Regions from separate parts of the Isoptericola sp. NPDC060185 genome, predicted to be linked through region 2. Evidence: riboswitches for the same ligand, from Rfam matches in the RefSeq annotation. Region 2 holds a riboswitch; the other holds the start of a gene.
The links. A riboswitch is a leader RNA that binds a small molecule or an ion and turns the genes downstream of it on or off. The one in region 2 is predicted to bind S-adenosylmethionine.
Positions count from the first base shown of each region.

Region 1: it holds a riboswitch for S-adenosylmethionine, as region 2 does, so the genes downstream of both, ACFWDO_RS09825 (methylenetetrahydrofolate reductase) here and ACFWDO_RS20745 (aminotransferase class V-fold PLP-dependent enzyme) in region 2, are expected to answer to the same signal.

Region 1 is NZ_JBHWYY010000022.1:3,416-10,622, reverse strand. Features, by position in the region: gene ACFWDO_RS09850 (ArsR/SmtB family transcription factor) at 1-207, opposite strand, end outside; gene ACFWDO_RS09845 (SRPBCC domain-containing protein) at 224-700, shown strand; gene ACFWDO_RS09840 (hypothetical protein) at 802-1,059, shown strand; gene ACFWDO_RS09835 (FBP domain-containing protein) at 1,129-1,632, opposite strand; gene metE (5-methyltetrahydropteroyltriglutamate--homocysteine S-methyltransferase) at 2,034-4,463, opposite strand; gene ACFWDO_RS09825 (methylenetetrahydrofolate reductase) at 4,492-5,514, opposite strand; SAM riboswitch class I at 5,520-5,626, opposite strand; gene ACFWDO_RS09820 (NADP-dependent oxidoreductase) at 5,707-6,597, opposite strand; gene ACFWDO_RS09815 (hypothetical protein) at 7,156-7,207, opposite strand, start outside.
Region 2 is NZ_JBHWYY010000122.1:401-6,408, reverse strand. Features, by position in the region: gene ACFWDO_RS20755 (hypothetical protein) at 1-430, shown strand, start outside; gene ACFWDO_RS20750 (CsbD family protein) at 527-700, shown strand; gene ACFWDO_RS20745 (aminotransferase class V-fold PLP-dependent enzyme) at 784-2,223, opposite strand; SAM riboswitch class IV at 2,258-2,374, opposite strand; gene ACFWDO_RS20740 (RNA polymerase sigma factor) at 2,461-3,129, shown strand; gene ACFWDO_RS20735 (protein kinase) at 3,129-4,334, shown strand; gene ACFWDO_RS20730 (hypothetical protein) at 4,451-4,951, shown strand; gene ACFWDO_RS20725 (hypothetical protein) at 5,099-5,731, shown strand; gene ACFWDO_RS20720 (OmpA family protein) at 5,736-6,008, shown strand, end outside.

The DNA.
Region 1 (7,207 bases), on a different contig from region 2:
CTTGCGGCCCGTGACCAGGTCCGCGCGCTCCAGCACCCGCAGGTGCTGCAGCACGGTGGTGCGGTCGAGCTCGGGGAACAGGCCGCAGAGCTCGCCCGTCGTCCGCGGGGACGCCTTGAGCGCGTCGAGCATCCGCCGCCGCACCGGTGCGGCCAGCGCCTTGAACACCAGGTCGTCGTCCGGCTCTCTGGTCGTCTCCGCACTCATGTGATAAAAATACAACATGAACGAGAAGCAGGCACTCACCGAGCTGACCTTCACGGTCTCGGGCCGCGTCTCACGCCCGTGCCGCGACGTCTACGAGGCCATCGCCGACCCCGCACAGCTGTCCCGCTACTTCACGACCGGCGGTGCCCGCGGGCGCCTCGAGCCCGGGGCCGACGTGACCTGGGACTTCGCCGACTTCCCCGGCCGCTTCCCGGTCACCGTCGTCGAGGCGGACCCGCCGCGGCGCATCGTCATCCGCTGGGAGGGCTCCGAGGCCGCGGGCGGCTCCGCGACGACCACCACCACGTTCGAGCTCGAGCCCCTCGACGACGACACCCGCACCCTCGTCACCATCTCCGAGTCGGCCTGGTCCGCCACGCCCGGCGGCGCGAAGAACGCGTTCGGCAACTGCGAGGGCTGGACGGGCATGCTCGCCGCCCTCAAGGCGTGGGTGGAGCACGGCATCAACCTGCGCGACGGCTTCTACCGGTAGGGCTGCGCCGACCGTCGCCCGGCGCTACCGTGAGCGCACGCCGCGCGACGTCGCACGCCGCCGGCCGTTCCAGCAGGTCGGTCGACGGATCGGGGACACCCATGGACGCCACGCTCCTCATCGGGATCGCGACGGCGGCACTGACTTTCGTCGTGCTGCGCGCCGGCCGCGCCTGGCGAGCGGTGGCCGCAATCCTCGTGCTCGCCGCATGTATCTACGGGCTGACGCGCGACGACGGTGACCCGCCGTGGCTGGTCCCGTTCGTCGTGGGCGCCGGCGTCGCGTTCCTCGCCGACGTCCTCGTCTCCGGCGCTCGGGCCCTGGGGCGGGCCGAGGCGGAACGCCGAACAGGCACCTGACACCGTTATCGAGGAGAAATCCCCGCAATAGCGGTGTCAAGTGCCTGTTCGGCACCAGGCCGGGCGGGGTCAGGCGGTGCGGCGCACCTCGTCGAGGAAGCGGCGCACGTGGGAGCGCAGGGCGTCGACGCGACGCTCGATGATGACCGCGCGGACGCCCTCGTCGTCCGACCCCGCCTCGGCGAAGGTCGGCCGCCGGCGGACGTTGCGGGAGCAGTGGAAGTCGCTGCAGATCAGCGTCCCGATGGTGTCGCCGTTGCGGCCCGCGGCGCCGCCGCGCTTGGCGACGTAGAGCTGCACGTCGTTCGTCGCGACGACGTCCTCGCACCAGGCGCACATCGCCGCACGACGCCGGCCGGTGCCGTCGTTGGAGCGCAGGAGGACGCCGAGCGGGGCGTCGTCCACCCAGGTCACGACGTACGCGGACAGCGGCTGCTTGCGGTCGCGCCAGCCCAGGTAGTCGATGCGGTCCCAGCGGACCTCGGAGAGGTCGGGGGGCAGGAGGCGCTGCCGCTCGCTGCGGGTGGCGTTGACGAGGCTGTCGCGGAGCTGCTTCTCGGTCAGGGGGTTCATGAGGGTTCGGCTTTCGGTGAGCGGGGTGTCACCGGGATGACGGCGCGAGCAGCGGCGTCGGGCGGCGACGGTGGGCATGACGAAGCCCCGCGTCGCCTCCTGCTGAACTGGTCAGCGGGGGACGACGACGGGGCAGGCGGGACTGCCCGAGCAGGCCTGGTGGCCCACCCCGCTCCCTGCGACGCCCGGCATCGCTCGCTCCTCGCTCGTGAAGTCTTTGGTCCGCTCGTGCCTCCGCGGCACGACCGGCCCATCCATGGTGCCACGATCCGTCGCCCGGGTCGACGAGAATTCCGTCACCCGGTCCAGGCTCGACGCCGAACAGGCAGTTGGCACCGTTATGGGGTTCGAAATGGCCCCATCAAGGTGCCAACTGCCTGTTCGGCAACCCGGGGGACGGGTCAGAGGGCGGCGCGGACCGCCTGGGCCGCCTCGACCAGGTGCGCGAGCGCGGGCTCGACCTCGGCGTACCGGCGCGTCTTGAGGCCGCAGTCCGGGTTCACCCACACGAGCGCGGGGTCGATCGACTTCACCGCGAGCCGCAGCAGCTCGGTGACCTCGCCGGCCGACGGCACGCGGGGGGAGTGGATGTCGTAGACGCCCGGCCCGATGCCGCGGGAGTACCCGGCGTCGGCGAGCTCCGGCACGATCTCCATGCGCGAGCGGGCCGCCTCGACCGACGTCACGTCGGCGTCGAGGCCGTCGATGGCGCCGATGACCTCGCCGAACTCCGAGTAGCACAGGTGGGTGTGCACCTGCGTGGCCGGCGCGACGCCGGACGTCGCGAGCCGGAACGACCCGACGGACCAGCGCAGGTACTCCTCCTGGTCCGCGCGCCGCAGCGGGAGCAGCTCGCGCAGGGCGGGCTCGTCCACCTGCACGACGGGGATGCCCGCCGCCTCCAGGTCCGCGATCTCGTCACGCAGCGCGAGCCCCACCTGGTTCGCGGTGTCACCGAGCGGCTGGTCGTCGCGCACAAAGGACCACGCGAGGATCGTCACCGGTCCGGTGAGCATGCCCTTGACCGGCTTCTCGGTGAGCGACGCCGTGTACGCCGACCATTCGACGGTGATCGGGGCCGGCCGCTGCACGTCGCCCCACAGGATCGGCGGGCGCACGCACCGCGACCCGTACGACTGCACCCAGCCGTTCGCCGTCACCGCGAAGCCGTCGAGCTGCTCGGCGAAGTACTGCACCATGTCGTTGCGCTCCGGCTCGCCGTGCACCAGCACGTCGAGGCCCAGCTCCTCCTGCAGCGCGACGACGCGCCCGATCTCCGCGCGCATCGCGGCGGAGTACTCGGCGTCGGGCAGCTCGCCCTTCGTCCACGCAGCGCGGGCCGCGCGGATCTCCGGGGTCTGCGGGAACGAGCCGATCGTCGTCGTCGGGAGCGCGGGCAGGTTCAGCCGCGCGGCCTGCGCGGCCGCGCGCTCGGCGTACGGGCCGCGGGAGAAGTCGGCGTCGGTGAGCGCCGCGGCCCGCGCGCGCACCGCGGGCACGACGACGCCGTCCGCCGTCGCGCGGGAGGCCACAGCCGCAGCCGAAGCGGCGACCTCGTCCGCGACGGTGTCCCGCCCGTCGGCCAGGGCGCGGGCCAGGGTCGCGACCTCGCCCACCTTCTGGTCGGCGAAGGCGAGCCAGTCGCGCAGGCGCGGGTCGAGCGTGGTGCCCGCGGCCGCGGTGTCGAAGACCTCGTCCTCGACGTCGTGCGGCACGTGCAGCAGCGACGTCGACGTGCCGACGGCAAGGGCCCCGGCGCCGAGGCCCCGCAGCGACTCGACGACGTCCAGCTTCGCGGCCAGGTCGGCCCGCCAGACGTTGTGGCCGTCGATCACGCCCGCGACGAGGGTCTTGCGCTCCAGCCCGGGAACGGGGCCGTCGGGCGCCGCGCCCTTGACCAGGTCGATGGCGATCGCGTCGACGTCCGTCGCGGCGAGGAGCGCGAGGGCGTCGTCGTGCAGGCCGCCGAACGGCGCGGTCACGAGGATCGCGGGCCGCTCGGCGCCGGAGTCCTCGACGTCGGTGTCCTCCGAGCCGGCATCGTCGGTGGCCCTCGCGAGGTCGGTCGCGAGCGTCCGGTACGCCGACCGGACGGCGTCGTGCAGGCGCTCGGCGGGCACGTCGAGGGAGTCGGTGACGAGGGCGGGCTCGTCGAGCTGCACCCACGGGACGCCGACGCTGGCCAGCGCGCGCAGCAGGTCGGCGTACGCGGCGACGACGTCGTCGAGCCGGTCGAGCGGGTGGAAGCCCTCGCCCGCCTCGTCGGCCGCCTTCGACAGGGCGAGGAACGTCACCGGCCCCACGAGCACCGGCCGGGTGGTGACGCCGGCCTCCTTGGCCTCGGCGTACTCGCGCACGATGCGGTGGTCGGCGAACGAGACCGGCGTCGTCTCGCTGATCTCGGGGACCAGGTAGTGGTAGTTGGTGTCGAACCACTTGGTCATCTCGAGCGGGGCGTCCTCGCCGCGCCCGCGGGCCACGGTGAAGTAGCCGTCGAGCTCGAGGGAGCCGTCCTCGTCGTCGAGCAGGTCGCGGAACCGCTCCGGGACGGCGCCCAGCAGCGCGACGACGTCGAGCACCTGGTCGTAGAAGGAGAACGCGCCGGGGACGGAGCCGTCGTCGGCGTTCAGGCCGAGGCCGACGAGGCGGCGCGCCGTCTCGCGGCGCAGCGCGCCGGCTGCGACCTCCAGGTCGACGGCGTCGGTGCGCCCGGCCCAGAACGACTCGACGGCCTTCTTGAGCTCGCGACGGCGCCCGATGCGTGGGTAGCCGAGGATCGTGCCGCCGGGAAACGCCGCGGCGGGGGTGGGGCTGGTCGATGTGGTGGACATGAGCACTCCTGAGGTCGGGCTCCGCGTGTCAGACGGCGGGAGCCTGGGTCGGGATGCTCGGTACCCACGGCCTTCTGGCCAGGTCCGCGCCGTCCGACGGGTCGTCGGAGGGCGCCGGTCCGCCGAGGTGCACACCCTCGAGCAGGTCCAGAGCGGGACGGTACTTGTTGAACGTGTACACGTGGATGCCGGGGGCGCCGGCGTCGAGCACGCGCTGGGCGAGCTCGACGGCGCGCGCCGTCCCGTAGGCGTGCTGCGCCTCCGGGTCCGGCAGGGCGTCGAGCGCGTCCAGCAGGTGCCGGGGCGCGACGACGCCGGTGAGCTCCTCGACGCGACGGAGCCGGCGCGGCTCGGTCGTGGGCAGCTGCCCGGCGAGGATCGGGATCGTCACCCCGGCCGCGCGGGCCTCGGCGACGAAGTCGGTGTAGGAGTCGGCCTCGTAGAACAGCTGCGTGATGGCGAAGCTCGCTCCCGCGTCCTGCTTCTCCTTGAGGCGCCGGACCTCCTGGGCCCGGGTGGTGCCCGCCTGGACGTTGCCGTCGACGAACGTCGCGACGGCGATCGTCAGCGGGCGGGCGGCGCCGCGCAGCGCCGCTCCCGGGTCGCTGGCGCAGCGGCGGGCCTCGACCTCGCGCAGCAGCTGCACGAGCTCGATCGAGGACGCGACGCCGTCGGCGGGCGGCGCCCAGTCCGGCTGGTCCTTCGGCGGGTCGCCCCGCAGGGCGAGGAAGGCGCGGGTGCCGGCGTCGAGGAAGTCGTCGATGACGGCCGAGACGTCCTCGCGGTGGGCGCCCACGCAGGTCAGGTGGGCCACGGGCAGGACGGGCGTGCCTTCGAGCAGCGTCGCGACGACCTGCCGTGCGGTCGCCCGGTCACCGCCGCCCGCGCCGTACGTCACGGACACGAAGTCGGGGCGCGCGGCCACGAGCCGGCGCGCCGTCTCCCAGAACTTGGGGGCGGCGTCCGGCCGGCGCGGCGGCATGAGCTCGAACGAGATCGTCGGGCGTGCCGGCAGCGCCGGGGTGGGCGAAAGGGATGCCTCTGCGACCATGCGTCACTCCATCGATCCTGGCGTGAGCACCTTCGTCCTCGGGAGGCTTCCGTCGGAGAACGGGTTGCTGCGGCGTCGTCGAGCCAGGACTCTCGGCCGCTCTGGATGGCTGGACCTCGATCGTACGCACCATCCGCGATGCGGGCGAAGGCGCGACCGACTGATGAGACGACGGCGGGGTGACGCCCCTGATCAGGGCACCAGCACGACCTTGCCGCCCGCGTGCCCGGACTCGACGAGCTCGTGCGCGCGGGCCGCGTCGGCCAGCGGCAGCACGGCGCCGACGGTGGTGGTGAGGTCGCCGCGGGCGAGGGCGGCGACGACGTCGGCGAGCTCGCCCGCGTCCCGCTCGGATCTGTAGCTGGCCGTCACACCGAGGTCGGCCGCGGTGTCGTCGGCGATCGTGACGATCCGGTCGGTGCCGCCGCGCAGGGCGATCGAGTCGGGCAGGACGCCCGCGCCCGTCGTGTCGAGGACGGCGTCCACGCCGTCAGGCGCGAGCGACCGGACGCGCTCGACCAGGCCCGCGCCGTACGTGGTCGGCGTCGCGCCGAGCGCGGCGACGCGGTCCTGATTCCGCGCGGACGCCGTCCCGATCACGCGGGCGCCGCGGCGCACCGCGAGCTGGGTGGCCAGCGCGCCCACCGCGCCCGACGCCCCGTGCACCAGCAGCGTCTCGCCCGCCCGCGCGCCGAGCAGGCGCAGCACGCGCGTCGCGGTTTCCGCCGCCACGGGGAGCGTGACGGCGTCGGTCGCGGCGAGGCCATCGGGGACGCGCGCGAAGACTCTTGTGAGGGCGAGCTCCGCGTAGCCGCCGCCGACGGCGAAGCCCACCACCCGGTCGCCCGGCGCGACGCCGGTCGCGCCGTCGCCGAGCGTGTCCACCACCCCCGCGACCTCGAGGCCGAGCACGACCGGTGCGGTCGGCTCCGGCGAGCCCGTCGTCCCGGCGCGGGACTTCACGTCCCAGCCGTTGACCGCCGCCGCCTCCACGCGGACGCGCACCTGCCCCGGCCCGGGCTGCGGCGCCGGCACCTCCGCCGGGTGCAGCACCTGCGGGCCGCCGAACCTCTCGAACACCATCGCGCGCACGTCGTCCTCCTCCGGTGGGTCGATCGTCCCCCGCGCGGGCTCGGGTGGCCAGCGTCGCGGCGCGCGTCCCTGGTCTCGCCGTCCGTCGGGGGTGCCAGGGGTCGACGAGGGTCGACGCGTCCGGGCCGTCGGATCCCTCGGTCCACTCGAACAGGACCTCGAGGTCAGGTGAGGCGGCGGCCGGCGTCCGCGTCGGCATACGGGCTGAGCGTCCGGGCCGCGGAGGAGTCGAGGAAGGAGATACCGACGTCGGTCAGCCCTCGGACCCAGGGCGGGGGCGCATCGAGGAAGCGGTGCCCCCGGCCGCTCCAGACCATCAGCCAGGGCAGGACGGCCGAGACGTACAGGGCGTCGCCGTCCGAGGACTCGTAAACGCAGGAGGAGTGGATGCTGGAGTCGGTGACGGGTCGGAACCGCGCCGCCGAGGGCAGCGACGCGGCGACGACGGCGTCCCAGGTCCCGGCGTGCGCGGCCTCGCGGGCGGGGCCGAGCGACCAGGCGGGTGTGCGGTGGCTCCCGATGACGACGGCGAGGCAGCGGTTGAGGACGTCACCGGGATGCGGGCCGATCGGTCGCGCGGTCGGCCGCGCTCGAGGGGCGT
Region 2 (6,008 bases):
GCCGGCCACCGCCGTCGGCGTGGCCGCCGTCTGCTACCTCGCGGCCGCCGCCACCGGCCGTCGCTGGGCGGGCTGGGCGATGGTGCCGGTGGCCAGCGTCCTGCCGTTCCTCGAGTACGCCGGCGTGCCGCGCTGGGCGTCGTTCGGCGTCGTCGGGCTGGCCCTCCTGGTCTACGGGCTCGCCCGCCGCCGCCCGACCACCCTCGCGCAGGGGTTCGCGATGGTCGCCTACTACGGCGTCGCCGTCGCCGCGGTCGCGATGCCGCCGCGCGTCGGGCTCGTCGTCGCCGCCCTGGCCCTCGCCGCGCACGTCGCCTGGGACCTGGTCCACTACCGCCGGGACGTCGTCGTGCACCGGTCGCTCGCCGTGTGGTGCGTCGGCCTGGACCTCACCGTCGCCGCGCTCTGCGTGACGTTCGCGGTCGCGTGACGACCCGGACCACACCCTGAGACGCCCGCGTGCGAGCACACCCGCACCCGCCTACGTTCGATTCCCGAGGTCGTTCGTCCGACGGAAGGAGCCCCGATGGGACTGGGAGACAAGGCCAAGCACCTCGCCGAGGAGGCCGAGGGCAAGGTCAAGGAAGCAGCGGGCAAGCTCACCGACGACGAGAAGAAAGAGGCCGAGGGCAAGGCCCAGCAGGCCAGTGCGAACCTCAAGCAGGCGGGGGACGACGCGAAGGACGCGTTCAAGGGCTGACCGACTGCGGGCGACGGGGTGCCACCTGCACGGTGGCACCCCGTCGTCGTCCCCGGGCCCCGGCCTGGCGCCGGGGGGACCCGTCAGAGCTCGTCGGGCAGGCAGCCGAACGCCTCGTCCGCGCCGAGCGCGGCGGTGGCGAGCAGCCCCTCGAGACCGGAGCCGTCGGGCACGGGCCGCGGGTCGTCGACCACGACCCACAGACCGTCCACCACGTCGTACTGCGCCTGCGGGCCCTCGGTGACGAGCGCGCCGACGGCGGCGACGAGCCGCTCGACCTCCTCGCCCGCGGTGCCCAGGCCCACCGACGCGCGCACGGCGCCGGCGTCGAACCCGAGCCGCCCGAGCAGCGGGTGCGCGCAGAACCGTCCGTCGCGCACGCCGATGCCGTGCTCGGCCGACAGGTACGCGGCGACCAGGCCCGGGTCGTAGCCCGTGACGGTGAACGTCACCACGCCCACCGGGTCGACGGCGTCGTCCCACACGTGCACGACCTCGACGCGGTCGACGGCGCCCAGCCCCTCCACGAGCCGACGGCGCAGGGCGTCCTCGTGCTCGACGGCCGCCACCGCGTCCAGCGCGGCGAGCTCCTCGCACGCGGCCGCGAGCGCCACGGCGCCGACGACGTTGGGCGAGCCGGCCTCGTGCCGGGCGGGGCCCTCGTGCCAGTCGGTGCTCGTGGTGCGCACGCGCCGCACGGCGCCGCCGCCCGCGAGGTAGGGCGTGCCGGCGTCGAGCCAGTCGCGCCGCCCGACCAGGGCGCCCGCGCCGAACGGGGCGTACGTCTTGTGCCCGGAGAAGGCGACGTAGTCGACGCCGGTGTCCGCGAGGGAGAAGCGGCGGTGCGGCACCAGCTGCGCGCCGTCGAGCACGACCCGCGCACCCGCCCCGTGGGCCGCGGCGACGACGTCGGCCACCGGCAGCGCCTCGCCCGTGACGTTGGACGCGCCGGTGAGGGCGAGGAGCGCGTACGGGCGGCCGGTGGCCACCCCGGCGGACAGCTCCTCCTCGATCTCCGCGAGCGTGGCGGCCACGGACGGCCCGCCCGTCACGACGGTGGCGTCCGTGACGCGCTGCCAGGGCAGCAGGTTGGCGTGGTGCTCGATGTCGAGCACGAGGACGCGGCCGGGCTCGCCCGTCACCGGGTCGGCGGGCACGCAGCCCGCGAGCAGGTTGAGCGAGTCCGTGGTGTTGCGGGTGACGATCGTGAGGTCGTCGTCGCGGGCGCCGACGAACGCGCCGATCGTGCGACGGGCGGTCTCGTAGAGCGCCGTGGAGACCTGCGACAGGTAGCCGGCGCCGCGGTGCACGCTGGCGTACAGCGGCAGGACGCGGTTCACGCGGTCGGCGACGGCCTGCAGGGCCGGGGCCGACGCCGCGACGTCGAGGTTGGCGTACGGCACCCGGCGGCCGTCCACGAGCGGGACGAGCGTGTCCGCGCCCACGACGGGCAGGACGGGCGCGACGTCGTGCACGGGCGGGGCGATGGGCGCCGGGGCGGGCGCGGTGGCGAGAGTGGTCATGCGTGGTCCTCCTCGGTGGTGCCGGGGAGGTGACTCCCCGCGCTTGCCCGCGCGCCGGACGACGCGGGGCCAGGTCGTCACCCGGGGCACCCCGCCGCGAGAGGAGGGTTGCCGGCCAGCGAGCCGGGGCTTCGCGCTGGCACTCATGACCTGCCGCCCATGGTGCGTGCGCTCCAGGACACGGTCAAGCGGAGGGGCCGCCCTTCTCACGATGCGGTCGCGTGAGAAGGTGGCCGCATGCCCGACCGCACCGTTCCCGCCTCCGGCGCGCCCGCGGACGGCCCGCTCGACCGGCTCGGTCGTGCCGTCGACGCCGGAGACGCCTACGCGGCCCGTAACGCAGCCCGTGACGCAGCCCGGTCGACGACGGGCGACGCCGCGGCCGACGCGCTCGACCTGCTCGGCCACCGCGCCGCCGCCGGCTCCGCGCTCGCCACGGAGCTGCTGGTGGAGCAGCTGGACGAGTCGGGCGTCGTGCAGCGGTTCGTGCGCAGCTCGCTGCTCGACGAGACGGCCGTCGACGACGTCAGCCAGGACGTGCTCATCTCCGTGGCCACGTCCATCCGGTCGTTCGCGGGCGGGTCGCGCGTCACGACGTGGGTGCACGGCATCGTCCGCCACCGGGTGGTGGACCACCTGCGCCGCCAACGGGCCACGACGACCCTGCCGGACGACGACGTCGGCCCCTCCGAGCGGATGAGCTCGCTGCTGGCCACCCGCGCCACGGTGCGCGACGCGCTCGCCGCCCTGCCCGAGCTCTACCGCGAGCCCGTCACGCTGCGGGACATCGAGGGCCTGCCGTACGCCGACGTGGCCGAGCGGCTCGGGCGCAGCGTCCCCGCCGTGAAGTCGCAGATCTCCCGGGGCCGCGCCCTCGTGGCGGCGGCGCTCGGGGGCGTGCCCTGATGGCCGGGCCGACCGGCGACCGGCACCTCGGCCGCTACCGCGTGGGCGAGGTGATCGGCGCGGGGTCGTTCGCCACCGTGCACCGCGCCGTCGACGAGCGGCTCGACGACGTCGTCGTGGTCAAGGTGCTCGCGGAGAACCACAGCCTCAACCCGGAGATCCGCGAGCGGTTCATCGCCGAGGGGCGCGCGCTGCGGCGGGTCGCGAGCCCGCACGTCGTGGCCGTGCACGACATCGGCGAGAGCGACCGGCAGCAGCCGTACCTGGTGCTGGAGCACGCCGACCGCGGCACGCTGGCGCAGCGCGTCGACGCGCTGCGCGCCGAGGGCTGGACCGCGTCGCCGGCCGACGTGCTGGCCGTCGCGCGCGGGCTCGCGGCGGCGGTCGAGGCCGTGCACGCCGCGCAGCTCGTGCACCGCGACCTCAGCCCCGGCAACGTGCTGCTGCGCACCAGCCCGGACGGCCCCGCCGACGGGGCGGCGACGTCCGTCGTGCGGGCCGACGAACGGCTCGTCGTGGCCGACCTCGGCATGTGCAAGGACCTGGCGCGCAGCTCCGGGCTGACGGTCGCGGGCGGCACGGAGGGCTTCCGGCCGCCCGAGCAGGGCGGCCCCGGCACCGTCGACACCCGCGCCGACCTGTGGGCGATGTCCGCGCTGATCACCTGGCTCACCGAGGGTGCCGACCTGCCGCGCGCCCTGACCACCGCGCTGGGGCGCAGCCTCGCCGACTCCCCCGCCCGGCGGCACCCGGACGCCGCCGCCTGGCTGGCCGACGTCGAGCGGGCGCTCGACCCGGCGCACGGCGCGGAGCCGACGTCGGGGACGGCCACGGGCCGCGGGCGCCGTCGCCCGGCGCGCGTCGTCGTCGCCGCCGTCGTGGGCACCGCCGTGGGCCTGGGCGTCGGCGCGGGCGGCACGGCCTGGCTGCGCGACCACCCGCCGTCAGCCGCGGGCGGGGCGAGCGTCGCGATCTCCGGGCCGTCGACGGCGACGGTCGGCACGCCGGTGACGCTCACGGCCGACGTCGAGGGCGCGGAGCACTGGGTGTGGACGCTCCCCAACGGCGCCTACGCGACGGACGAGGAGACCGTGAGGCTCACCGCGAACCGGGCCGGCTCCGCGAAGGTCGTGCTGGACGCCCGCGCCCCCGACGGGACGCCGATCACCGCCGTCCACCTCCTCGAGGTCGCCGGCGGACCGTGACGCGGGAACCCGGCAGGAGAAGAATCCGCGTCCGCGTGCAACCTTTCGGCCGTCGCCTCCGACTCACGGGTGTCAGCAGCGATCCCGCTGACCCCAGCGACAGGAGAGACCACACCATGCGACACCTTCCCCGCCGACTCCCGCCGATCGCCCTCGCCGGCCTGCTCGCCCTGGGGGCGTGCGCGGCACCGGGCCCCGACGCCGGGTTCGACGACGCGGGTGTCCCGGCGACCGGCGCCGAGGCGCGGGTCACGACGGGGTCGCAGGAGGCCTCGCCGCAGCCCCGCGCGAAGGACGCCTCGGCGTACACCGTGCGCCACTCCGACGGCTACAAGACCGTCATCACCCTCGACCGCACGCAGGTGGAGCGGCTCACCGGCACCGACCTCGCGTCCGGCGTCGCCGCCACGGAGCGTGCGCTCGCCGAGCGCGGCACCTGGTCGGGCGCGGACACGAAGGACCACGCCGCCGTCGTCGTCCGGGCCGCGGCCCGCGAGTCGGACCGCATCGACCGCGTGCTCGGCGCGATGACCGACGGCCGCGACATCGAGCTGCGGCTGTACGTCGCCCACCACCGTCACGCCCACGTCGCCCACTTCGGCGAGGACGACGACTGAACGGGTCCCGCGCCGGATGCCCCCGGCATGTATCCGGCCCGGCGACCGGCACTCCCAGTGACCAGCAGCGACCAGCACTCCAGCACTCCAGCACTCCAGCACTCCATGACAGGCACGTCCCGATCCACTCACCGACAGGACATGATCATGCGAATCTCTCCCGCGCGACTGGCCCCGCTGGCCGTCGTGAGCCTGCTCGCCCTCGCCGCCTGCTCCCCGGGCGACGCGGCCGGGTTCGACGACGCGGCCCCCACCCCGACGGTCACGGACGAGGCGACGACGTCGCCCGCCGCGGACGGCGAGGACCAGGGCTCGAACGAGGGGGCGGGCGAGGACTCGGGCACGCCGGGCGTCGACTTCCCCGACCCGGACGACGTGATCGCCGACGCGACGTTCACCGTCCCGGGCACCGAGGACAAGAAGGTCCGCATCGGCGTCGAGTCCATCGTGGTCTCCGGCCCCACGACGGAGCTGCGGCTCGTCATGACGCCCGAGTTCGACGACGGTGGCCGGCCCGCGTCGTTCTACGACGCCACCGGGGAGGCCCCGTCCCTGACCCTCATCGACCGGGAGAACCTCAAGGAGTACCGCGTGGTCGAGGCCGACGGGGGCGGCCGGTGGTTCCGGTCCGACCCCGTCTTCACCACCGCCCTGCCCGGCCAGTCCGTCGGCTACCAGGCGTTCTTCGCGGCGCCCGAGGACGACATCACCACCGTCGACGTCAAGCTGGCCGAGTCGATGCCGGTGTTCGAGGACGTCCCGCTGACCTTCGAGGACTGAGCCGATGCGACCCCACCTGCGCACCCGACACCCCCGGCGCGTGCTCGCCACGGCCGCGATCGCCCTCGTGGGCCTCGGCGCCGCCGCGGCGGCCGCCCCGTCCGCCACCGCTGCGACCGACGACCCGGCCGGTGGGTACGCCTGGCCCGCCGTCGGCGCCCTCGACCTGGGCGAGCCGTCTCAGGAGAACATCGTCAGGTCGGTCACGGAGTACGTGATCGAGGGCTCGGTGCTCTCCGTCGACGACACGACGACGGACGGCGACGAGACCGTCGTG